Regions from separate parts of the Desulforamulus ruminis DSM 2154 genome, predicted to be linked through region 1. Evidence: riboswitches for the same ligand, from Rfam matches in the RefSeq annotation. Region 1 holds a riboswitch; the other holds the start of a gene.
What was found. Region 1 has a riboswitch for glycine ahead of DESRU_RS17145 (serine hydroxymethyltransferase). Riboswitches for the same ligand answer to the same signal wherever they lie in the genome.
Positions count from the first base shown of each region.

Region 2: linked by a shared signal. The riboswitch ahead of gcvT (glycine cleavage system aminomethyltransferase GcvT) and the one ahead of DESRU_RS17145 (serine hydroxymethyltransferase) in region 1 are both predicted to bind glycine.

Region 1 is NC_015589.1:3,463,362-3,475,190, forward strand. It holds gene DESRU_RS17135 (hypothetical protein) at 160-363, shown strand; gene lpdA (dihydrolipoyl dehydrogenase) at 480-1,859, opposite strand; gene DESRU_RS17145 (serine hydroxymethyltransferase) at 1,887-3,137, opposite strand; glycine riboswitch at 3,430-3,534, opposite strand; gene DESRU_RS20015 (cache domain-containing protein) at 3,738-5,876, opposite strand; gene DESRU_RS20635 (aspartyl-phosphate phosphatase Spo0E family protein) at 6,385-6,561, opposite strand; tRNA gene DESRU_RS17155 (tRNA-Leu) at 6,697-6,783, opposite strand; tRNA gene DESRU_RS17160 (tRNA-Asp) at 6,857-6,933, opposite strand; tRNA gene DESRU_RS17165 (tRNA-Gly) at 6,941-7,015, opposite strand; gene DESRU_RS21560 (hypothetical protein) at 7,081-7,203, opposite strand; gene DESRU_RS17170 (hypothetical protein) at 7,381-7,971, shown strand; tRNA gene DESRU_RS17175 (tRNA-Cys) at 8,050-8,124, opposite strand; tRNA gene DESRU_RS17180 (tRNA-Gly) at 8,133-8,207, opposite strand; tRNA gene DESRU_RS17185 (tRNA-Phe) at 8,218-8,293, opposite strand; gene dut (dUTP diphosphatase) at 8,361-8,930, opposite strand; tRNA gene DESRU_RS17195 (tRNA-Cys) at 9,302-9,376, opposite strand; tRNA gene DESRU_RS17200 (tRNA-Gly) at 9,386-9,460, opposite strand; tRNA gene DESRU_RS17205 (tRNA-Phe) at 9,471-9,546, opposite strand; tRNA gene DESRU_RS17210 (tRNA-Asp) at 9,559-9,635, opposite strand; gene speE (polyamine aminopropyltransferase) at 9,844-10,677, opposite strand; gene DESRU_RS21370 (pyruvoyl-dependent arginine decarboxylase) at 10,925-11,032, opposite strand; gene DESRU_RS17225 (hypothetical protein) at 11,238-11,717, shown strand; gene DESRU_RS17230 (TIM barrel protein) at 11,753-11,829, opposite strand, start outside.
Region 2 is NC_015589.1:3,332,235-3,344,063, forward strand. It holds gene DESRU_RS16515 (basic amino acid ABC transporter substrate-binding protein) at 1-623, opposite strand, end outside; gene DESRU_RS16520 (DMT family transporter) at 876-1,769, shown strand; gene DESRU_RS16525 (hypothetical protein) at 1,959-2,333, shown strand; gene DESRU_RS16530 (cation diffusion facilitator family transporter) at 2,339-3,340, opposite strand; gene gcvPB (aminomethyl-transferring glycine dehydrogenase subunit GcvPB) at 3,586-5,040, opposite strand; gene gcvPA (aminomethyl-transferring glycine dehydrogenase subunit GcvPA) at 5,037-6,377, opposite strand; gene gcvH (glycine cleavage system protein GcvH) at 6,379-6,765, opposite strand; gene gcvT (glycine cleavage system aminomethyltransferase GcvT) at 6,769-7,863, opposite strand; glycine riboswitch at 7,959-8,046, opposite strand; glycine riboswitch at 8,050-8,153, opposite strand; gene DESRU_RS20985 (hypothetical protein) at 8,391-8,564, shown strand; gene DESRU_RS20990 (hypothetical protein) at 8,645-8,794, shown strand; gene DESRU_RS16560 (alpha/beta-type small acid-soluble spore protein) at 9,002-9,247, shown strand; gene ileS (isoleucine--tRNA ligase) at 9,306-11,829, opposite strand, start outside.

The DNA of each region.
Region 1 (11,829 bases):
TTCTTGATCAGAATTTGTACCACATCCAACCTATTGCTTTTAAACTATGTTTATAAAATAATAAATCATTAAAAAGGAACCCTGAGGCTCTGTGATCCATCATTGGTTTAAGGTTATTTTAAGATTTGCATGAGACAATCAGCCTGGAGGCGATAGGTGATGAAAAAATTTCTTATTGTATACGCCATTGTTGCTCTGATTGTGAGCGGTACCATGGGGTATGAAAAATATCTGGAAACCAAACATGGCCATACTCAGGCAACGGTCGCTCCGGCCAAAAACACTACAGTAAATCCACAGGTTACGGTTAATGGTCAAAGCAACCCCAATATTCATGTCAGTACCGAAAAATCAAAGAAATAACTTAAACAAATTCTATCGACAACACCGGTTGAACAGGTCCGGACAGACGCAGAAAAAAGCCGGCACCCTTTTACGATGCCGGCTTCAACAGGACGATTAAAAGTTCGGAGTCTTCATTAAATGTGGACAGCCATACCATGCAACGCCTCCGCTGCTTCCAGCACAGCTTCAGAAAGAGTCGGATGAGCATGAATGGTCCCGGCCAATTGCTCTACGGTAGCCCCTAACTGGATGGCCAACGTTGCCTCGCCAATGAGGTCGGTTGCGTGGGGCCCCAGTATATGGACGCCCAGGATACGGTCTGTATCCGGATCGGCCAGTATTTTGACAAACCCCTCGGTTTCACCCATGGCAACCGCCTTTCCCGAAGCCATAAAGGGGAACTTGCCGGCCTTTATTTTGATGCCCCGAGCCTCGGCCTCTTGGGTTGTTAAGCCTACGCCGGCTGTTTCCGGTATGGTAAAGATGCAACTGGGCACAACGCTGTAGTCCATCTCCTTTTCCTTGCCCATGATATGATCCACAGCCACCATTCCCTGGGCGGAAGCCACATGTGCCAACTGAATTTTCCCGGTAATATCCCCAATGGCATAGATACCCGGCACGCTGGTGCGCAGCCGGCTATCCACCTGGACTGCCCCCCGGTCGTTAAACTGAACGCCCAATTCCGCCAGGCCTTGCTCTGCTAAATTCATGGTACGTCCAATGGAAATCAGTATTTTATCCGCCACCAATTCTTCGCCGTTCTCCAACAACGCCATCACTTTATCTGCGGTTTTGGTTACAGCCGTTATTTTGGACTTGGTCTTAACCGTAATGCCGCGTTTTTTCAAAATGCTTTGCATCTGTCTCTGAACATCCCGGTCTACTGTGGATAACAGGGTCGGCAGGGCTTCCACAATGGTGATCTTAACTCCCAGCTCGGCAAAGATGCAGGCAAATTCACAGCCAATCACACCGCCGCCGATAATTAACATTTCCCCGGGCAGTTCTGTCAGGTTGAGGATTTCATCGGAGGTCATCACCCGCTGTCCGTCATAGCCCAGGGCGGGAATCAAAGCCGGGCGGGTGCCGGTGGCCAAGATAATGTTTTCTGCATCTAAGACCATCTCACCGCCGTCCTTTAAGTCCACCTTAACCTGACCGGGGGCGACAATACGACCGGCGCCCTGAATCACCTCCACTTTGTTCTTCTTCAGCAGATATTGCACTCCACCCACCAGTTTGTTTACCACCTGATCCTTGCGCTCCTTCATCCGCCCATAATCCACCGCTATCTGGCCAACCTGAATCCCCAGTTCCTCCGACCGGCGGATAGCAGCCACTAAAGCGGCCTGACTTACCAGCGCTTTGGTGGGAATACATCCCCAATTTAAACATGTGCCGCCCACCTGATCTTTTTCCACCAAAGCCACTTTAGCTCCCAATTTGGCGGCCCGGATGGCTGCTACATAGCCGCCGGGCCCCCCGCCTATAATTACGATGCGATAGTTCAAGATAACACCTCCAGGTATTAATATACCTTAATAAATGGGATATTTAACACATATTTCATTCACCCTTTGCTTCAGTTCCTCTGCTTTTTCATTAAATTGATCTGAAAGAGCCGTGTTAATAATGCCGGCGACCTCGGCCATCTCCGCTTCTTTAAATCCTCGGGTGGTCACGGCCGGTGTGCCGATTCGGATGCCGCTGGTAACAAAGGGACTGAGCGGCTCAAAGGGGATGGTATTTTTATTGACGGTCACCCCAATCTCATCCAATCTTTTCTCAGCTTCTTTTCCGGTCATATTCCGATTGCGCAGATCCACCAGGATCAAGTGAGTATCCGTCCCGCCGGATACCAGGGTAAAACCGGCTTTTTGCAGTTCTTGGGCTAGAAATGAAGCATTTTTTAACACCTGTTTTTGATAATCTATAAAACCGGGTTTTAACGCTTCGCCAAAGGCAACTGCTTTGGCCGCAATCACATGCATCAGCGGTCCGCCCTGGGTACCGGGAAAAACGGCCTTGTTAACCGCCGAAGCATAATCCTTTTTACACAGAATCATGCCGCCTCTGGGTCCCCGCAAGGTTTTATGGGTGGTGGTAGTCACAAAATCAGCGTAGGGAACGGGGCTCATATGCAGGCCTGCTGCCACCAGCCCGGCAATGTGCGCCATATCCACTAAAAGGAGGGCACCCACTTCATCGGCAATTTCCCTGAACCTTTGAAAATCAATGGTCCTGGGATAGGCGCTGGTGCCTGCCACGATCATTTTGGGTCTGTATTCCCGGGCCAGGGCCGCAATTTTTTCATAATCCAGCCGGTGGGTTTCGGGATCCACACCATAGGACTTTACTTCAAAGTAGGAACCGGATACATTGGCCGGACTGCCGTGGGTTAGATGCCCTCCATCATTCAAATTTTGCCCCATAATCTTGTCCCCGGGTTTTAGAACCGCAAAGTACACGGCAAAATTGGCCTGAGCCCCGGAATGGGGCTGCACATTAATATGTTCCCCGCCAAATAATTTCTGGGCTCTTTGTATGGCTAGATTCTCCATCTTATCCACATATTCGCAACCGCCATAATATCTTTTACCCGGGTAACCTTCCGCATATTTATTGGTTAAGACACTGCCCTGAGCCGCCATCACCACCTGGGAGGTAAAATTCTCCGAAGCAATTAATTCAATCTTACGATTTTGACGCATCCTTTCCAATTCTACAATTTCAGCCGCTTCGGGATCTTGCATTAAGTAGTTCACTATTTTCTTCCCCCTTTTTATCATCCTTGGTTATTTAAGCTTCGCCCTTAGGCAGGGCTGCCTTACTGCCTTTCATCCAAGTTTCCTACCGTCAGGATCCCTCCTGCCCTTTCTCCCTTGGGCCCTAATGAACAGGATTTTCAATATGTATCAACCTCCCTCCCAAAGGATTTGTTCTTGACTGCAAAATAAAAGGACAGAGGAAACAGTCTTTGCTGTTTCCTCTGTCCTTTAACCTGAAAGATTCACCTCTTGCGAAGCTATCCCCTTGGGTGTTTCATAAAACTTGCCGCCTCATGAAAACTCTCCAGAGTATCGTCTGAATACAGTACTTTTACCTGAGAGTTTCAAAACCGGTTTCGCTTCACCGCTCCTTTACTCCTTCGGCGCCTCAGCCAGAGGTCTCTCCCGTATTCTTCATCCGATTTTATTTGGTTTTATATGGTCGGGTGCTTAATTAAGCCAAATCTTTTAAGAAGATTTTTACCGCACGGCCTTTTTGCCGTTCTCAATATCCTTTGTAACAGATATTTTATTATATCATAATGATCCCTGTCTGTCTTATCAAAATCATTGCTGGGTTTTGTGTGGGCAACACCGGCTAGATGCAAAGGATTTCTCTTTCTAACACGAACTGCATTCAAACTTAACATAGAAGGTGGTTCCTTTGGGTCCGGTATCAATACTGATGGTGGCATTGTGACGGGCGGCAATACTGTAACAAATACCAAGCCCTAAACCCGTTCCGTAGTCTTTTGTGGTAAAGAAAGGGGTTCCCAGCTTTTCTAAATACTCCGGTTTAATTCCCTCGCCCTGGTCCTGGACCACCAGCACCAGGTGATTGGGGTCCCTATAGGTTCTGATGGTTAAATAACCCCCACTCTGCTGCATTGCCTCCAAGCCATTACGGCACAGATTTAATATGAGCTGACGGATTTCATTTTCATTTAATAAGATATCCGGTATCTCGCTGATATCAATCTGCAGGTTTTTGTCCTGATTGGCAGCATCCGCTTTAATTAAAGGGATCAAGCTGCTAATAATATGATTAAGATTTTGTACTTCCAAGCCTGTGGGCTTGCTTCTGCCAATGGATAAAAACTCAGTAATAATTAAGTTCGCCCGGTCCAGCTCTTCAATCATTAAGTCGTAATAACTTTTATATCGGCTCTCTTTTTCACGCAGCATCTGTAAGAACCCCCGGATGGTTGTCATGGGATTTCTTACTTCATGACTGATGCCGGCAGCCATTTCCCCGATTAAATTTAATCGGTCTAATTTTATTAATTCATTTTCATAACGTTTTCTCTCAGTGATATCCTGCATAATCCCCTGGATGGCATAGGATTTGCCTTCTTCATCAAACAGCAATTCAGCATGCTCCTGAACCCAAACCACTTGACCATTACGATGCACCATACGGTACTCAGAGACAAAATCAGTTTTATTTGCAACGCTGTTTCGGAATTCTTCTTCCACACGCTCTTTGTCTTCTATAAAGATGTATTCCATCCAAATCTTCGGTTTACCAAGCCATTCCTCAGCAAAAAATCCTAATACCTTATGTAAATACGGATTAATATAGATGGGCTTTTGATCGGGTAATTGTGAGAGATAAACCACCACTGGCAATTGCTCAACCAATGATTTATATTTTCGTTCTGCATTCTCCAGCTTTTTTGCATACTTTTCTAAAGATATAATCATTTCATCAAAGGATTTTGCTAATAAACCAATCTCACCGTCATAGGGTAAGTTGGTCCTTACATTCAAGTTGGCCGAAGACAGTTCCTTGGTTACTTTTACCAGATTATTCAAGGGTCTCAATAGATGCAAAGTTCCACTAATTAGAATTAAAGCTACGGAGGCTAAGGTAACAATAATAATGACGGTAATGTTTTTTTGCAATATACCGTTGGAGGTAGTATATACTACATGCTTGGGAATACCGGAATAAATGTATAAAGCTCTATCATTGTTAGGAAAGCTACTTAAGGGAGTAAAGGAATAAATTCTCTCTGTTCCATCAACCCCCAAGGCTTGTATGCTTTTTACATTACCCTTAACCACAGCATCTCTTAAGGCCTCGGGAACCGTTCTCCCTGTCCAGCGATCATTATCGGGAAAGCGGGCCAGGATTTTTCCCTTTCCATCACATAAAGTTAAGCTGGAACCTTCAGGTAGCTTGTACTGCCAGGCAATATCGGTAAGATAACTTAATTTGAGCCCGGTAAAAAGAACCCCGTTCACCTTTCCATTATGGTCCATAACGGGATAACAAAAGGTAATCACCGTTTGACCGGTTATCGGTCCCACATAATATTCTCCAATAGAGAACCTACCGGTTTGCAATGCCCGTTGGAATGCGGGCCTTGCAAAAAAATTGAGTGGTTCCGTAGATTGAGGGGCGCTGCAAATTAGATTACCTTTTACATCAAGCATCCCTATAATAGAATATTCGGGATGTTCCGCAAGTAACGAACGATATAGTTCATTACTCCAATCTATATTTAGCACTTGAGGATTTAAAGCCAAGAGTTGCAGCATTTGTTTGGTGCATTTTATAGTTCTATTGTAATTTTCAGTAGCCTGAGTGACTAATCGCTTGGTATTCTCTTGGGCTTGCGTTACTTCCACCTTACGATATTCTGAAAACGTATATGACAGTAAGAGAATCACCGGCATAATAATTACTAGAACCAAAGTAATTAATTTACTCTTAATACTAGCCTTGCTGAATCTTCTTATCATTTTAAACCTCATCGTTTTAATATGTAAAAAATTTACAATAAATTAATAATTTTCAAAAAAAAAATATATCACTGGAAGTCCACAATAATCAAGGATAAAGGCAGTCGATTTATGTCGCGTAGTTAAAAAATAAGTTGAAGCATTACTCTAAATGTGTTTTCAAGTCTATTTTTAAGAAAAGAAAAGGAAGGTTTAACGCCTTCCCTTCTTTTACTTTCTATGCTTTTTAAACTGAAGGACAAGGTTTTAATGCTATTTTAAAATTAAAGTCCACAGTTTTTCGTTAATTTATAGTTAGAATACTACTACTATAAGAGCTGAAATTCATTTTTGTGCTTTTTTTCACCTTGAGGATCCTATAGTAAATATAGATGAAGAAAATCAAAATGTAAAGGTATACAAACCGACCACTTCACCGCTTTTTCGACCTTTTAGTGATGTCAATGAAAAAAACCAGTTAGTGACAACCCCCAAATTATATTCTTCTCAGCACTAATCAAAAAAATTGCCGCCACCTCTGCTAGCCTTTTTCCTCCTTCTCCTTTAGTAGACCATAATACTTATTCAGCACTCTGTTCAATTCCTCACTGGCCTCAACTACCTCAGGGTCGGTCAATAGCTTACCCTCACTCTCATTGTGCAGCTTCCTTCTTAGTTCGTCGATGAGTCGCAAAATGCCCTTCAGATCCTGTGGCATACCGATCCCTCCCAAGGTTTTGATATAGCATGCCCGGTGGAAAAATAAGAAAACCCTGTCCTGCAACATTTTGGCCACAAAACAATAAAAAGCTCACCCTTCTTGGGGTAAGCTTTTTCTGAATCTCTCTATAATTGGTGCCCGGGGCCGGGGTCGAACCGGCACGGTCGTGAAACCGCAGGATTTTAAGTCCTGTGCGTCTGCCTATTCCGCCACCCGGGCAAAGATTTTCTGTTTTTGAGTATAACAACTGCCGAGGGTATTTGTCAATAATTCGATTCCAAAGGGAATAAAATGGCGGAGCTGACGGGAGTCGAACCCGCGATCTCCTGCGTGACAGGCAGGCATGTTAGGCCACTACACCACAGCTCCAAAAAAGTGGAGCGGAAGACGGGATTCGAACCCGCGACCCTCGCCTTGGCAAGGCGATGCTCTACCACTGAGCCACTTCCGCACTTCTCGCGACAAATATTAATATATCATACCGGATACAAGCAAGTCAATATCCAACCGATAGAGTTACTCCCTATATCTACGATTAAAACCAATGATGGTGGCGGCTAAAGCAGCGGTTACCGCGAGAAACATAAAAATTAAATCGGTTCTGCTTAACTGGCTATAAAAGTTTAACATTGAGTCCATAGAAACACATCCTGATCTTTTTATTGAGTATACCATTACTTTCCTGTTGGTAAAAGTATAACCCTACTTGCTACCATTAACACACACAAAATATTTACTTAACTTTCTTAATATGGAAGGAATTTCCTTTTTGGTGCAGAATCTTTTATTTAAAGTGGTAAAAGGAGGTTTTCATGGATGTTATTCAGACAGTACCGGGACATTGTAGATAGGATCAGCCGGTTGGATAAACCCTTGTCTATGTTGACCCGATCAGAAAGAAACGAAGTCCTGGATCTATCTGTGCGGCAGGAAGAGCTGGAAAAACATATCGGCGAACAGGTGCAAAAGGGTTTTCGGGATTTGCGCAACGGTCTGGAGGTTGTATCCGAATGGGTTCAATTAATGGAAGAAGACAGCATTAAAGCCCTGGGAGTGGAGGGAACTCCGGAAGAAGTATTGGCCCTGGAGGAAACCTTGGTTCAACTTCATTCCCTGAACACTCAAATATCCGCCCTCACACTGGCGCAGTATCCGTCCTGTAAAGAGGCCGTGAATAATAAGGATGGAATAAAAGCGAGGACTCCGGAATCTGTTGAAGAAAAACCCCTGCTGCCGGTTATACAGTCCACCATTGAGATGGAAGATAAAGAAGGGGTCATCTCCAGAGTTCTTAAAGAGGTTTCCCACACAGTTTATGACGCAGCGCCAACCTTTCATACCGAAATTTTTAATGAACCAAGAATCGCCATACAAAAAAGCCGGCCTAAAAAGAGAAAAAGGCTGTAAGAAGTTCGGTTTCGCCGAACTTCTTCTTATCCCACTAATAAAAAACACCTGCTATAGCAGGTGGTGTGAACAATATAATGGAGGCGGCACCCAGATTTGAACTGGGGAATGGAGGATTTGCAGTCCTCTGCCTTACCACTTGGCTATGCCGCCATAACAAGTGGAGCGGAAGACGGGATTCGAACCCGCGACCCTCGCCTTGGCAAGGCGATGCTCTACCACTGAGCCACTTCCGCCTGTTTAAAATGGTGCCTCGAGCCGGAATCGAACCAGCGACACGCGGATTTTCAGTCCGCTGCTCTACCAACTGAGCTATCGAGGCGCTGACAATTATAAAATTTATCATAATTTAAAACTTAAATCAAGACCGATTTTTTACCATTACAGGATTATGAACCGGTACTGCCGAATCCTCCTCGACCTCTCTCGGTTTCACTGAGTTCTTCGCATTCAACCAGTTCAATATCCGGCAGTGTATGAATAATCGCCTGGGCAATTCGATCGCCGGCCTGGAAAAATACTTCATGGGTTCCGGCATTGTACATTAAAATCATGACTTCACCCCGGTAGTCCGAATCCACAACACCCACCGCATTGCTCAAAGTAATGCCATGTTTTTTAGCATTGCCGCTGCGGGGGTAAATAAGCATGACATAACCGGGGGGAATCTCAAAAGCCAACCCTGTATGGGTTGTGTAATGCTCCCCTGGCCGGATGGAGAAGTCCTCAATGCAGTGTAGATCAAAGCCCGCGCTCTCAACGGTGGCCCTTTTAGGGACAACAGCCAGAGCGTGAAGCTTTTTTACTTTAACCAGACTACTTTTAAAAACAAACCACTTACAACGTCTAAAGGGATAAAGAGCTTCATCCCTGGTAATTTTTATTTCTTGTTTTTCACATTTGTAGTCTCCGCGAATAATTTCAACCCCGTACTTGCACCGCTTGCAGGTTTCAAGCATCCCCATAAACACTCCTTAAAAAGACAACATTTTGTGATATTTATCACTTCGACACAAAAGTCTCTTTTCTCCTGCTAATTCAGAAAATTAATAAAAAAATTCTTATTAAAAATTCCAAGTTTGTGAATCATAATACAAATCTAATCCATTATATTATTCGTGTTCAACGATTGATCGTTTTTTTCATAAAAAGATTTCACAATACACACACCCGGTTGTGTAAATAGCAACCGGGTGTTTTAGGCATAAAATTTCCTATTAGAAAATTTGCTTGGCGTAAACCATCCCTGTATGTCCACAACCGGCTGTCCATAAAAAGGAAGAATAATGCTACAATAAAAAAACACCGTTTGACAGGTGTTTCATTTAACTGGAGGCGGCACCCAGATTTGAACTGGGGAATGGAGGATTTGCAGTCCTCTGCCTTACCACTTGGCTATGCCGCCAGATAAAAATGGAGCGGAAGACGGGATTCGAACCCGCGACCCTCGCCTTGGCAAGGCGATGCTCTACCACTGAGCCACTTCCGCATGTTTAAGATGGTGCCTCGAGCCGGAATCGAACCAGCGACACGCGGATTTTCAGTCCGCTGCTCTACCAACTGAGCTATCGAGGCATATGTTTGATATGGCGGAGCTGACGGGAGTCGAACCCGCGATCTCCTGCGTGACAGGCAGGCATGTTAGGCCACTACACCACAGCTCCAGAAAGCAGCGCTCGCCGCTGACATTGATAAGTATACAAAAACTGCATTGATAAGTCAAATGAATTTTTCTTTTACGTTAAGAATTTTTAACCTCAATTTTTCTACCGGATAAAGTTATGGCTGACAAGGCACCAAGGGTTACCAACCGTGGCGGAATGACTTGCAACCTTGCCAGCCTCTAATAGCATACAGTCAATGATTTTTTTATTACTCTTTGATCAGTTCCCGAACAAAGTTTGGTAATACAAAGGCCGCTTTGTGGATTTCAGGATTGTAATAGCGGGTGGGATAGCCTGGCCAATTGCTCAAGTCAACGGTCTCGGGGTCGTACTTCTTGCAACCCATGGTAAAACTCCAGCATCCGCCGGGATAGGTAGGAATAAAGGCTAAATAGAGCTTGGTTATGGGATAGAGTGCCCGAAGATTCTTTTGGATTTGCGGGATCAATTCTTCATTATAATAGGGGGATTCTGTTTGGGCTACAAAAATACCGTCTTCCTTCAAAGAATCGTAGCAGCTTTTATAAAAATTGCTTTCAAACAGTCCTACAGCAGGACCGATGGGGTCAGTGGAGTCAACAATAATCACATCAAATTCATTTTTATGCTCATTTACATACTTAATGCCATCTTCATAAAGGACTTCCACTTTCGGGTCATCCAGCCCGCAGGCAATTTCCGGCAGGTATTCTTTGGACGTTTCCACTACACGACGGTCAATTTCAACCAATACAGCCTTTTCGACTTTGGGATGTTTGATAATTTCACGAATCGCCCCACCGTCTCCACCACCAATGACCAACACTTTTTGGGGATTGGGATGTGTATTTAATGCTACATGGCTGATCATTTCATGGTAAACAAACTCATCTTTAATATTGGTCATTATAATGTTATCCAAAAAAAGCATACGCCCGAAAATGGGGGTATCCACAATGGCCAGATCTTGGAAATCGGTTTTTTCCCTGTGTAAAACTTTATTCACCTTTACACTGAGGGCTAAACCAGGAACCGTATCTTTTTCAGTAAACCATAACTCCATGAAACAAATACCTCCTTATACTTAATATCAGAGAGAGACTGCTGCCATGGCGCAACCAATCCGATCCACCCGGTGCTCCACAGCCGCCATTTTAACTTCCATTCACTCCATACCCCGGTCTCAAAGGCTCTTCCAGCTTTGCACCAATGATATAACCATAGGTAAGTGGTAACCAGAGGAGAAGGAAGCATCCCGTTCCGGGTCATATTCGGCACTGGAGGCAGAAGACTGAATGCCCCAAGCAAGTTTATATTGTCCATAAAACCTTTAACAAAGCATTGTCAAAGGCCGTTAACCTGCTTTTACCCTCAGAAGAAGCCGCAGTCACAAAATATTTCTCAGGGTTGGGCAACATTCTCCGTTCTCCTCTCTTTTTTAAATCAATTAACGTAATTTCTCAAACACAAAATTTATTATACCAAACTCAAATTAAAAATAAACTGTTTTTTACCAGTCACAAAAAATTTTGTTATGATAAGTATTTTTTGTCAGGAATGAGCTTCCTTGCGATGGGTAACCTAATTTTGTAGCACCATCCATCCAAAAAGGAGGTATGTCTTTTGAAAACCATTACCGCATTCTTCTCTTCCCGGGATCAGGCCGAACACGCCGTGCGAGAATTGCGAAACAAAGGCTTCGACAAAGAAATCTCTGTTTTAGCAAAGGGACAGGAGGAAGGTAATAACAGCGGTCGTACCTCTAACTACACCGGTGGAGACAGCATCACCAACGGTACTTCCAGTGGTGCTGCCATCGGTGGTTTGGCTGGCCTTGCCCTGGGTGCCGGCGCTTTAGCCATTCCCGGTTTTGGGCCTTTAATCGCCGCCGGTCCTATTGCCGCCACCCTCTCCGGTGCTGCCACCGGGGGGATTGCCGGGGGATTGGTTGATTATGGCATCCCTGCTGAAAAGGGTCGGGAATATGAGGACCGCATTAAACAGGGCAAGGTTATGGTATCGGTAAAAGCGGATGACAACCGGGCCCAGGAAGCTGCTCAGGTCTTGGGACAGCAGGGTGGCCAAAACGTTGAAACCCACTAATTTACCTAAATAAAGACGCCTTGCGGCGTCTTTATTTACTCCCCTGCCTTTTGTTTCTCATAAAGGCTTTTAAAAACAAGGGCATCCTCTGCCTGGGTCCCCTGAGATTCAC
Region 2 (11,829 bases), 130 kb from region 1:
AAGTAAGCGCTGACCGGATAGTCGTTGATAACGGCATCCACCGCACCGTTTTTCAGTTCCATTAAGGCCTGGTCGGTGTTGGTGAAGTAAGTAATTTTGGCTTCGGGAATTTTTTCAGCCATCTTGGCGCCGGTGGTTCCGCTTTGAACGGCAATTTTTTTGCCCTTCAGGTCGTCAAAACTCTTAATGTCGTCATTTTTGGCCTGAACGGCTACAATAAGACCGGACTTGTAATAGGGATCGGTAAAATTAACCACCTGCTTCCGCTCGTCGGTGATGGTTATAGAAGAAATGGCCGCGTCAATCTGGCTGGTCTGCAGGGCAGGAATCAGGCCGTCAAAGGCCATGCTGCGGAAATCCAGCTCGTAACCCGCTTCTTTAGCAACCGCTTCAATTAACTCTACATCAAAACCAATATATTTACCGGTGGCAGCATCGGTAAATTCAAAGGGGGCAAAGGTGGTATCGGAACCAACCACCAGCTTTTTACCGGTCTGCCCTTGATCTCCGCCCGGTTCTTTGGCCTCTTCTTTGGGGGGTTCACTGCCTCCACAGCCGGCCGCCGCCACGGCCAGTGCCAGTACCAGCAGGGCCAGCAACCCAAATTTTAAGACTTTCTTCACAAAATCTCCTCCTTTTTTGCATTCAACGGTACCTCTTTAGCGGGGCCAATTACAACACCTGCCGTCAGCGCATAATTAGTTACCCGGATTTATAAATTTTAGTTTCGCTTTATTATGCTAAAATCCTCCCTCACCTTTAATTAAAATTTTACAAAACAAACTTTTATAACAAGAAATATTGTATAAATAATTGACGCCTAGTCCAAGGAATGAGAGAATAGAAACGTTATCATTGTATGGAGGATACACAGTATGTCAAAATCTCAGCAAATCCGTGCGGACCTGGCCTTGCTGGCCATTACCTTTATCTGGGGGGTCACCTTTGTGGTGGTCCAGGATGCCATTGCCGATATTGGACCCTTTTATTTCATTGCGATCCGCTTTGCCATTGCCTTTGCCTTTCTGGCTTTAATCTACTTTCGCAGATTCCGGCGATTAGACCTCAAGACCTTGCTGGCCGGCAGTATTATCGGGTTCTTTTTGTTTGCAGGTTATGCCTTTCAAACCATTGGCTTAAAATATACCACCGCCTCCAATGCAGGTTTTATTACGGGCCTGGCCGTGGTGCTGGTGCCCCTTTTTTCTTGCCTGGCAACCAGGAAAATTCCCGGCAGACCCGTTATCACCGGCGTGACCTGCGCCACCCTGGGATTGGCTTTGCTTTCTTTGGGAAATAATTTTTCATTAAATTATGGAGATATCCTGACTTTTTTCTGCGCCCTTTCCTTTGCCGGCCACATTATTCTGGTGGGTAAATATGCACCCAAATATGACCCGGTGATGCTTTCCATCCTGCAGATCGGAGTGGTATCCATCATCAGCGGTTGCTGCGGTTTCTTTTTGGAAACCCTGCCGGAGCATTTCACCCGTCCGGTCTGGATCGGACTTTTCAGCACCGCCATTCCGGCCACGGCCCTGGCTTTTCTGGTACAAAACTCTGTTCAGCGCTACACCAGCCCCACCCATACGGCCATTATTTTTATTATGGAACCGGTCTTTGCCGCTGCAGCCGGTTGGTTCTTATCCGGAGAAATCCTAACTTCCCGTCAGTGGCTTGGCTGCGCCTTGATTCTGGCAGGAATGCTGGTGGCGGAACTCAAAGACCGCAAGGAACCGGCACAGCCTGTGCCGGTAAGCAAAACCTAAGGGACAGCAAAAGCTGTCCCTTTTTGATACAACTCACCCCGCTTTTGTTCCCTTTGGGAACAGCAGGCAGTGAATTGCTCCGTAAAATCTACTTTTAACTAAAGAACACCGCCTGGTATGCAAATTGCATAATTGTATTGTATATTGTTATTATTTGCACAATCCTTCGGAAATGAAAGGAGTTTTACCATGGGTAAGTTATATTTTGGTGCTCCCTTGGATTCCATTAAAAAAGTATTCCTGCACGGCTTCCAGCCCGGGGATACCCTACGCGGCAACCTGCTGGGGGCTATGCTTGATGCCAAGAAGGGGGTGGGGCTCAACCGCCGCTTCAAACCCACCGTACTGGTCCTGGAAGCCCCCGATCAACCGGACCTTTTACAAAAAACGGACCACGGCATAACCGTCGTCCGGGCATTTAACCCCATATTCATCGAACTGTTTCCGGTAAAGATTGATTTTCGCAGCCCTCATCTGGTAAAAGTGGCAGGAACCCTATCCCTTGATGTTTTGTTTCAGGCTGATCGTCTCAAAGCCCCTTATAAGAAAAGAGCCTCTAAATAAATCCATCAACCCCTGCTCCCCGGTTCCTTCCCTGTGCCGTTATTTTTATTTTCAATGGGACAGCGTCCTTTAGGACACTCGGTTAGGTCTTTGCCGCAGCCGGGTCGGGTGCAGAAGATTTCTCCGGGCTGTTCCAGGGATTCACAAGGCTCGCAATGAATCAGCACTTCCACCCCAGGCATATTGGCTTTAATTTCCGCCTCAATTTGATCGCAGAGAATATGAGCGGCCCCCACCGGAATATGACGGGGAACCACCAGGTGCAGATCCACATGGCGGTGGGGTCCTGCCTTACGGCTTCTCAGTCCATGATACTCTAAAAATTGATCCGAATAGCGGGACAATACTTTTTTAATCATTTCTTCCTCATGCTGAGGTAAACGGGTATCCAGCATGCTGCCAATAGAGTCTTTAATTAAGTCAAAGGCTGCTTTTACAATGAGCAGGCTCACGCCAATGGCAATGATCGGGTCCAACGGGGTATAGCCCGTTAATTTGATCGCTCCAAGGCCCACAAAGACTCCCAGGGAGGTGTACACATCGGTCCGCAGGTGCCATCCGTCGGCGATCAGGGCCGGTGATTCGGTTTCCGCGCCAACTTTCATCAGCCTTTGGGAAATGACAAAGTTAACCACCGCTGAAATCCCCATCACCACCGCACCCAAGCCCAGGGAATGAACTTCTCCACCGCCCTGCAGCAGCTTTTCAATGGCCTGATACAGAATACCAATGGCTGCCGCCAAGATCAACAGGGCTTCAATAATCCCCGCCAGATTTTCAAATTTTCCGTGACCGTAAGGGTGTTTCTTATCGGCCGGTTTTCCCGATTGTCTTACAGCCATAAAAGCAACCAGTGAGGCCACCAGATCCAATCCCGAGTGGATTGCTTCCGAAATGACACCCACCGAGCCCATGACCAAACCAACCCAAAGTTTGCCTAGGGTTAAAAAAGTATTGGAAAAAATGGAAAGGCGGGCCACTTTTAGTTTTTTATCCTGAATGTTCACGGTGATCCTCCTAAAAGAAACTTGACGTATCAAGTCTTCGACAAAAATGACCGAGCCATGGTATTTACAAAATTTTCTGATTTACAAAACAAAACCCGCGGGACCTCATCTTTTGAGGGTCAGATGAAGTCCCGCGGGATTGTTTCATTCCGCTGCCTAAACCGGCCTGGCCTTTTTGCGATGGCCTGACGGAGTCAGTATAACATATTAAAAAAGCTCTTGGCAACCGGGGGTCTGTCCCAAAATTACTCGGGCTGCCACTTCAATACCGGCTTGCGGGCGGCGGCCACTTCATCCAGCCTGCGTACCGGTGTGGTATAGGGCGCTTCCTTTAACCTTTCCGGATTTTCCGCCGCTTCTTCCAGCACCTTGATAAGGTTTTGGGCAAAGGCATCCAGGGTTTCTTTACTTTCCGTTTCAGTGGGTTCCACCATCAAGGCCTCCTCAACAATTAACGGAAAATATACGGTGGGAGGGTGATAGCCGTAATCCAGCAGTCCCTTGGCCAGATCCAGGGTTTTGACGCCCTTTTCCCTGAGTTCCTTGAGGGGAGAAGCCACAAACTCATGCATGCAGGTTCTGGGATAGGCAATGGTAAGATGATCCTTTAAGCAGGCCATTAAATAATTGGCATTGAGCACGGCGTGCTCGGAAACGGCTTTCAGTCCCCGGCCGCCCAAGGCCCGGATATAGGTATAGGCTTTAACCACCACGCCAAAATTGCCGTAGAAGGCCTTTACGCGGCCAATGGACTGGGGCCGGCAATGGTTAAGGACATAGAGGCCTTCCTTTTCTTCCACCACCGGTTTGGGTAAGAAAGGCGCCAGTGCGGCCTTAACGCCCACCGGCCCGGAACCGGGTCCACCGCCGCCGTGGGGTGTGCCGAAGGTTTTATGGAGGTTTAAATGAACCACGTCAAACCCCATGTCGCCGGGTCGGGCATAACCCATAACGGCATTGAGATTGGCGCCGTCATAATAAAGCAGGCCTCCGGCCTGATGCACCAGGTCGGCGATTTCCCGGATATTATCTTCAAATAGGCCCAGGGTGCTGGGATTGGTTAGCATGAGGGCCGCCACATCCGGACCCAGCACCTTGCGCAGGGCCTCCAGATCCACGCCGCCCCGGGCATCGGATTTCACTTCCACCACTTTAAACCCGCAAAGGGTGGCGGTGGCCGGATTGGTCCCGTGGGCGGAATCCGGAACAATCACCTTGGTGCGCTGGGTTTCCCCTTTACTGGCCAGATAGGCTTTAATAATCAGCATACCGGTCATTTCGCCGTGGGCTCCGGCCGCCGGCTGCAGGGTAAACTCATCCATGCCGGTAATTTCAGCCAGGTCCCGCTGGGTTTCGTACATCAGCCTCAGCGCCCCCTGGCTTAACTCCTCCGGCTGGTAAGGATGGAGGCTGGCAAAGCCGGGTAAACCGGCGGCATCCTCCGCCACCTTGGCATTATACTTCATGGTGCAGGAACCGAGGGGGTAAAAACCCACATCCACGCCAAAATTCATGCGGGAAAGACGGGTAAAGTGGCGCACGGCATCCAGTTCACTGACTTCCGGCAGGGTCGGCGTCTCTTCCCGGAGATAACCGGCAGGCACTAATTCACCGGGCGCCACCAAGGGTACGTCGGCCTCCGGAAGGACGATCCCCTGCCGTCCGGGGGTGCTCAATTCAAAAATTAATTTTTCGGTCATGACATAGCCCCCAGTCTTTCCGCCAGGCTTTCAATTTCCTGCCGGGTCCGTTTTTCAGTGACGCAGATCAGCATGTGCCCGGCCAATTCCGGGTAATAGGGTTCAAGATCCAAACCGCCGAGGATGCCTTGCTGCAGCAGACGGCGGTTTACTTCCCGGGGAGACGGTCCGGTTTTAACCACAAACTCTTTAAAGGTAGGAGAATGCCAGGGCAGCCGGCAGCCGGACACGCCGGACAAAAGTTTTTTGGCATAGGCTATTTTCTGCAGGCATAATTCCGCCACCCGGCGCAGGCCTTCCCGGCCCACCAGGCTCAGATAAACGGTGGCCGCCAGGGCGCACAAAGCCTGATTGGAGCAGATATTGGAAGTGGCCTTTTCCCGGCGGATGTGCTGTTCTCTGGCCTGCAGGGTTAAAACAAAACTCCTGCGGCCCTCCACATCCACCGTTTGACCCACAATACGGCCGGGCATCCTCCTCATAAGCTTTTCTTTGCAGGCCAGAAAACCCAGATGGGGACCGCCGTAAGAAAGGGGAATGCCCAGGGACTGGCCTTCTCCCACCACAATATCGGCGCCGCAGGAACCCGGTGCCTGAAGCAGACCCAGGGCAATGGGATCGGCGCAAACCACCAGCAGGGCGCCCACGGCATGGGCTGCCTCAGCCAGACCGTTTAAATCTTCCATGCTTCCGAAAAAGTTGGGATACTGCACCAGTAAAGCAGCGGTATTCTTATCCAACTGTTGAATTACTTCTTCTACGGGGGTGACTCCGTCCCGGAAAGGAACTTCCTTTACTGCCACCCCGGGGCCAAACATGTAGGTACGGAGAACTTCTCTGTACTCAGGGTGTACGGTTCTGGCCACCACCACCGCATCTCTTTTGGTGGCGGCGCAGGCCATCAGCGCCCCTTCGGCCAGGGCGCTGGCTCCGTCATACATGGAGGCATTGGCCACATCCATGCCCGTGAGCAGACAAATCATACTTTGGTATTCAAAGATGGATTGTAAAACGCCCTGACTGATTTCCGGCTGGTAAGGAGTATAAGCGGTATAAAATTCCGATCTGGACAAAACATGTTTCACCGCACTGGGGATATAGTGATCGTAAGCCCCGGCCCCCAAAAAGCAAACCAGCTCGTCGGTGCCGGAGTTCATTCTGGCCAGGCCGGACAGATGACCGGCCAGTTCCATTTCCGACCACCCGCCCTCCACCCGGAGCTCGCCATTAAAAAGAAGCTCCCGGGGAATATCCTGGAATAATTGATCCGTGCTATCAAGGCCCAGGGCCGCAAGCATTTGCCGGCGTTCCCGGGCGGTATGCGGAATATAATGCAAACTAGTTCCCTTCTTCCACCATAGCTTTATATTGTTCCGAGGTCATTAAATCATCCAGTTGAGCCGGCTCCGTCATTTCAATCACGATCATCCAGCCCTTGCCATAGGGGTCCTGATTGACCACTTCGGGGGAATCCACCGGTTCTTCGTTGATTTCCACCACTTTGCCGCTCACCGGGGAATATAAATCGCTGGCGGTTTTTACAGACTCCACCACCCCGAAGGTCTCTTCCCTTTCCAATTCATCCCCTACAGCGGGCAGTTCCACAAATACGATGTCTCCCAGGGACTCCTGGGCAAAATCCGTGATGCCGATGGTGGCCCGGTTTCCTTCAACTTTAACCCACTCGTGCTCTTTGCTGTACTTTAATTCCGCTGGTATATTCATTCATTAGACCTCCCGTTTATAAAATGGTTTAGGCACAACCCGGGCCTTTAACGGCTTGCCGCGAACCACTACGTCCAGTTCGCTGCCGATTTCCGCCCACTGTGCCAGAACATACGCTAACCCCAGGTTTTTCCCCAGGGTGGGTGCAAAGGTTCCGGAGGTAATCCAGCCCACCTCCCGGCCCTCCCTGTTGACAGGATAGCCCTGGCGGGGAATCCCCCGGTCCAGCATTTCCAGGCCCACCAGTTTATGACTGATTCCCGCTTCCTTCTCTTTAAGCAGGTTTTCCCGGCCTACAAACTCGCCCTTGTTAAACTTTACGGTCCAGCCCAGTCCGGCCATAAGGGGTGAAATACTGTCGCTTAATTCGTGACCATACAAGGCCAGGCAGGCTTCAAAGCGCAGGGTGTCTCTGGCCCCCAGGCCAACGGGTTTAACCCCTTCCTCCACCCCGGCGTCTAAGATGGCCTGCCAGACTTTTTCAGCCTGCTCCGCCGCAAAATAAAGCTCAAAGCCGTCCTCACCGGTATATCCGGTACGGGAGATTAAGCAGGGCACCCCTTCTACCGGACCATGCACAAAGTAAAAATATTTTATTTCACTGAGGTTAACAGAAGTTAATTTTTGCAAAATTTTTAAGGCCAAAGGCCCCTGAAGAGCCAATTGAACGGTGCTCTCGGAAACGTCGGTCACCTTTACGCCTTCCGGGGCATGATCCTTAAGCCATTGATAATCTTTGGCCACATTGGAAGCATTGACCACCAGCAGGTAGCGGTGATCTTCCAGCCTATAGACCAGTAAATCATCCACCGTACCGCCTCCGGGATGGCACATGGGCGTGTAAAGGGCCCCGCCGGGACTCAAGCGGGTCAAATCATTGGTAATCATTCTTTGTATAAAGGAAGCCGCCTCTTGCCCGGTAATTTCGATTTCCCCCATATGGGAAACATCAAATAATCCGGCGGCCGTTCTCACAGCCTGATGCTCTTTCAAAATTCCCTCATACTGGATTGGCATCAGCCAACCCCCGAATTCAACCATTTTAGCTCCTGCACGCTGGTGGACATTGTAGAGAGGCGTTACTTTCATGTCTGCCACCACGTCACCTCCTAAGTTTAGTATGTTCCGGGCTTCAACATCTTACGCCAAGCCGGGAATATAAAAGGACGGAGTTATACCGCTGCCGGTATAAACTCTGTCCTTTAACCTGAGAGATGACTTCTCCGAGAAGTTTCCCCTTTGGTGTCCCGCTGGTCCATCTTATGCAGGAACTCTCCAGAGGTACGTCCGGCCACAGTCCTTTTGCCTGAGAGTTTAACGGGTTTCTCCCTCAAGAAACCGGTTTGCTCCTTCGGCGCCCCCGCAAGGGTCTCTCCCACGGCCATCATCCGCAGTTTTATTGATCTTTCCACTTTGGCCTTATTCTTTTTAGTCCTGCCAAAATCCTCTTAATGAAAAAATATTTTTATAATTTTACAGAAAATATTACCAACCGGATTCATTAATAGTTTGTTCCTGCCGGGGTTATACTACCAGCATCAAAGTTCATAAGGCTGAGCCAAGATGATTACAGTATCGAAATAATCCTCCTTTATGGGTTAAGGATTCGTGGTCTGTTTTTATCAATGATGATTTCAGACTTTCGATCTGTAATGATCGACAAGATCATCGCGGGTTTTCCAATGGCCGCAGGCAATCGAAAGATTGCCGTTGGCTATACGGTAAACCCTGTGATCGGTGCACAGTTTTTATGGGCTTTGTCTAAAGAAACCCTCCTTCGGGGGGGTTTCGTCATTTAAGAAGACCTTTTTATTTATTTTTTCAAATTGGAATTATTTAGAATAAAAGCCAATATTCATCCTACTAGGGGGTGAATAGAATGATTGATAAAAAGACTATTGTTACTGTCTTTGGTGTTGTTATTTTGCTTTTATCCGGGTATTTCCTAGGGTATCATTTCGGAGGGAAATGTACCTGCCCCGGAAGCTGCCCCTGCCCTGGCATTAATCAACATGCTTCTGATCGGTAAGCTGGATAAATTTATTTTTAGTGGGCCGCAAAGGCCCTCTTATTTTCTCCTTATCCCTGGATTCATCACTGCATCCACAGCAACGTATGGAATTTCGAATGTATTTTGGGGGCCATAGGAGGGCATTATACCCTATGATACACCGAATACCTTGATTTTTAAAATCCAGCCCTCCCTTGGGGAGGGTTTCCGCTTCAAGGAGGCAGTATGAACGCAGGAATTAAGAATTCAAAGGAAAAAATGAAATCCCGGGCTAAAAAAGAAAAAAAGCCTACCCCCATGGATCTGTTGAAATTGGAAATCGCCGAAGAACTGGGTCTGGCTGAAAAGGTTCGGCGCGAAGGTTGGGGTGGGTTAACTTCCATAGAGTCGGGACGTATTGGGGGAATCATCACCCAGCGGGCCAAAAAGGGGTTAATTGATCTGGATGCCCTGAGGCAGGGCATAAAATAGAAATTCCATAGAAAAAACATGAGAGAGCGAACCCTGGAGTTCGCTCTCTTAAATATTGTTACACTTGGTGATGTTCCTGCACCACGCCGGCACAACGGGGGCAGAGGGTCGGGTTTTCAGGATCACTGCCAATCCCTTCGGCATACATCCAACAACGCTCGCATTTGGCGCCGCCGGCAGGGGCCACCGCCACCGCCAGTTCCATTCCTTCCGCTCGGGCAGCTTCAGCAGGTGCTTCCGCCAGGGGATGCAGAGATACGCCGGAAACAATAAAAATGGTGGCCAGTTCAGCAGCCATAGCCCGAAGGAACTCGGCCGTGTCCCCGTGGGCGTAAAGATCCACTTGGGCCTCCAGGGCGTTGCCGATAATTTTGTTCTGACGGGCGGTTTCCAGCACCTTCAAAACTTCTTTACGGATCTCCTTTACCCGGTCCCACTTTTTCTCCAACTCCACATCAATATATTCCACATTGGCTTCAGGCATATCCAGCATTTGAACACTGGCCAGCCTTTCACCGGCAACCGGCATGTGCCGGTAGATTTCTTCGGTGGTGAAGGTTAAAACCGGCACCAGCAGCCGCACCAGGGCATCCAGCACTTCGCAAAGTACCGTCTGGGCAGCCCGGCGTTCAAGGGAGGCGGGCACCGCCGTATATAAACGGTCCTTGATAATATCCAGATAAAAGGCGCTGAGATCCAGCACACAGTAATTGTGAATGGCATGATAAACCACATGGAACTCGTAGTCCTCATAGGCCGCCAGCACCCGCTTAATCAACTTGTTCAGTTCCATCAGGGCCACCCGGTCCAGCTCCGGCAGATCCCGGTAAGCCACTTTGTCTTTGGCCGGGTCAAAATCATAGAGATTGCCCAGCAGAAAACGGGCGGTATTGCGAATCTTGCGGTAGGACTCGGTCATCTGCTTAAGGATATTCTGGGATAACGCCAAATCTCCCCGGTAATCCGCGGAGGAAACCCAGAGGCGCAGGATATCGGCCCCCATCTGATTGATGATTTTTAACGGATCCACCACATTGCCCAGGGATTTGGACATCTTGCGTCCCTTTTCATCCACCGTAAAGCCATGGGTCAGTACGGTTTTATAAGGAGGCTTGCCGGTTACCGCAACCGAGGTGGACAGGGAAGAATTGAACCAGCCCCGGTGCTGATCGCTGCCCTCCAGATAAAGGTCCGCCGGCCGCTGCAATTCCGGCCACAACTCCGGTTGGTCCAAAACCGCCAGATGGCTGGAGCCGGAATCAAACCAGACATCCATAATATCGGTTTCCTTACGGAAGTCGCCGCCTTTCCCGCAGTGATGGCAGTTCAAGCCGGGGGGCACCAGTTCATTGGCCTCTTTGGCAAACCAGATATCCGAACCGTGCTCCTTAAACAACTGCTGGATATGGGCAATGGTTTCTTCAGTAATGATTTCCTTGCCGCAGTGGTTGCAGTAAAAAATGGGAATGGGTACGCCCCAGATGCGCTGGCGTGAAACACACCAGTCGCCGCGGCCCTCCACCATATTATAGATGCGGTCCTCTCCCCAGGCCGGAACCCACTTGATATTCCGGATGGCCTGCAGGGTCTCCCGGCGGAAACCCTCCACCGAAGCAAACCACTGCTCGGTGGCCCGGAAGAAAACCGGCTGCTTGCAGCGCCAACAGTGGGGGTACTGGTGTTTAATATTGCCCAGGCCCAGCAAGGCGCCCTGCTCTTGGAGTTCTTCAATCACCGATTTGTTGGCGTCCAGTATAAACTGGCCCTGGAACTTGCCCCCTTCCGCGGTAAATTTACCGCGGTTGTCTAGGGGAGAGAGGACCGGCAGTCCGTATTGTTTGGCCGCCAGGAAGTCTTCCTCGCCATGTCCCGGCGCCGTATGAACACAGCCGGTGCCGGCGTCCAGGGTGACATGCTCGCCCAGAATCACCAGGGAATCCCGGTCCACAAAGGGGTGCCGGCAAACCACCCGGTCCAACTGCTCCCCTTTAAAGGTGGCCAGAATCTCGGCCTCCTCCGCCTCCATTACCTCTTTGAAGGCTTCCAGCAGTTCCTTGGCCACCACGACCTTTTGTCCCTTCACCCGGGCCAAAACGTATTCAAATTCCGGATGCACGCTGATAGCCACGTTGGCGGGCAGGGTCCAGGGCGTGGTGGTCCAGATCACCACCGCGGCGTCTTCCGGCAAAATCCCTTTTCCCTCTTTCACCGGAAACTTAACGTAAATGGAGGGCGATGTTTTATCCCCGTATTCCACTTCGGCCTCCGCCAGGGCGGTTTCGCAACTGGCGCACCAGTAAACCGGCTTCAGGCCCTTATAAATATATCCCTTTTTAGCCATTTCGCCAAAAACCCGGACTTGCGTGGCCTCGTACTGGGGCAGCAGGGTATAATAAGGGCGCTCCCAATCCCCCCGCACGCCCAGCCGCTGAAATTCCTCACTTTGAATGTTGGCAAACTTCAGGGCGTAATCCTTGCACTTGTTGCGGAACTCCACCGGGTCCACCTGATGGCGGTTAATGCCCAGGGCCTTGATGGCCTGCTGCTCAATGGGAAGACCATGGGTATCCCAGCCGGGCACA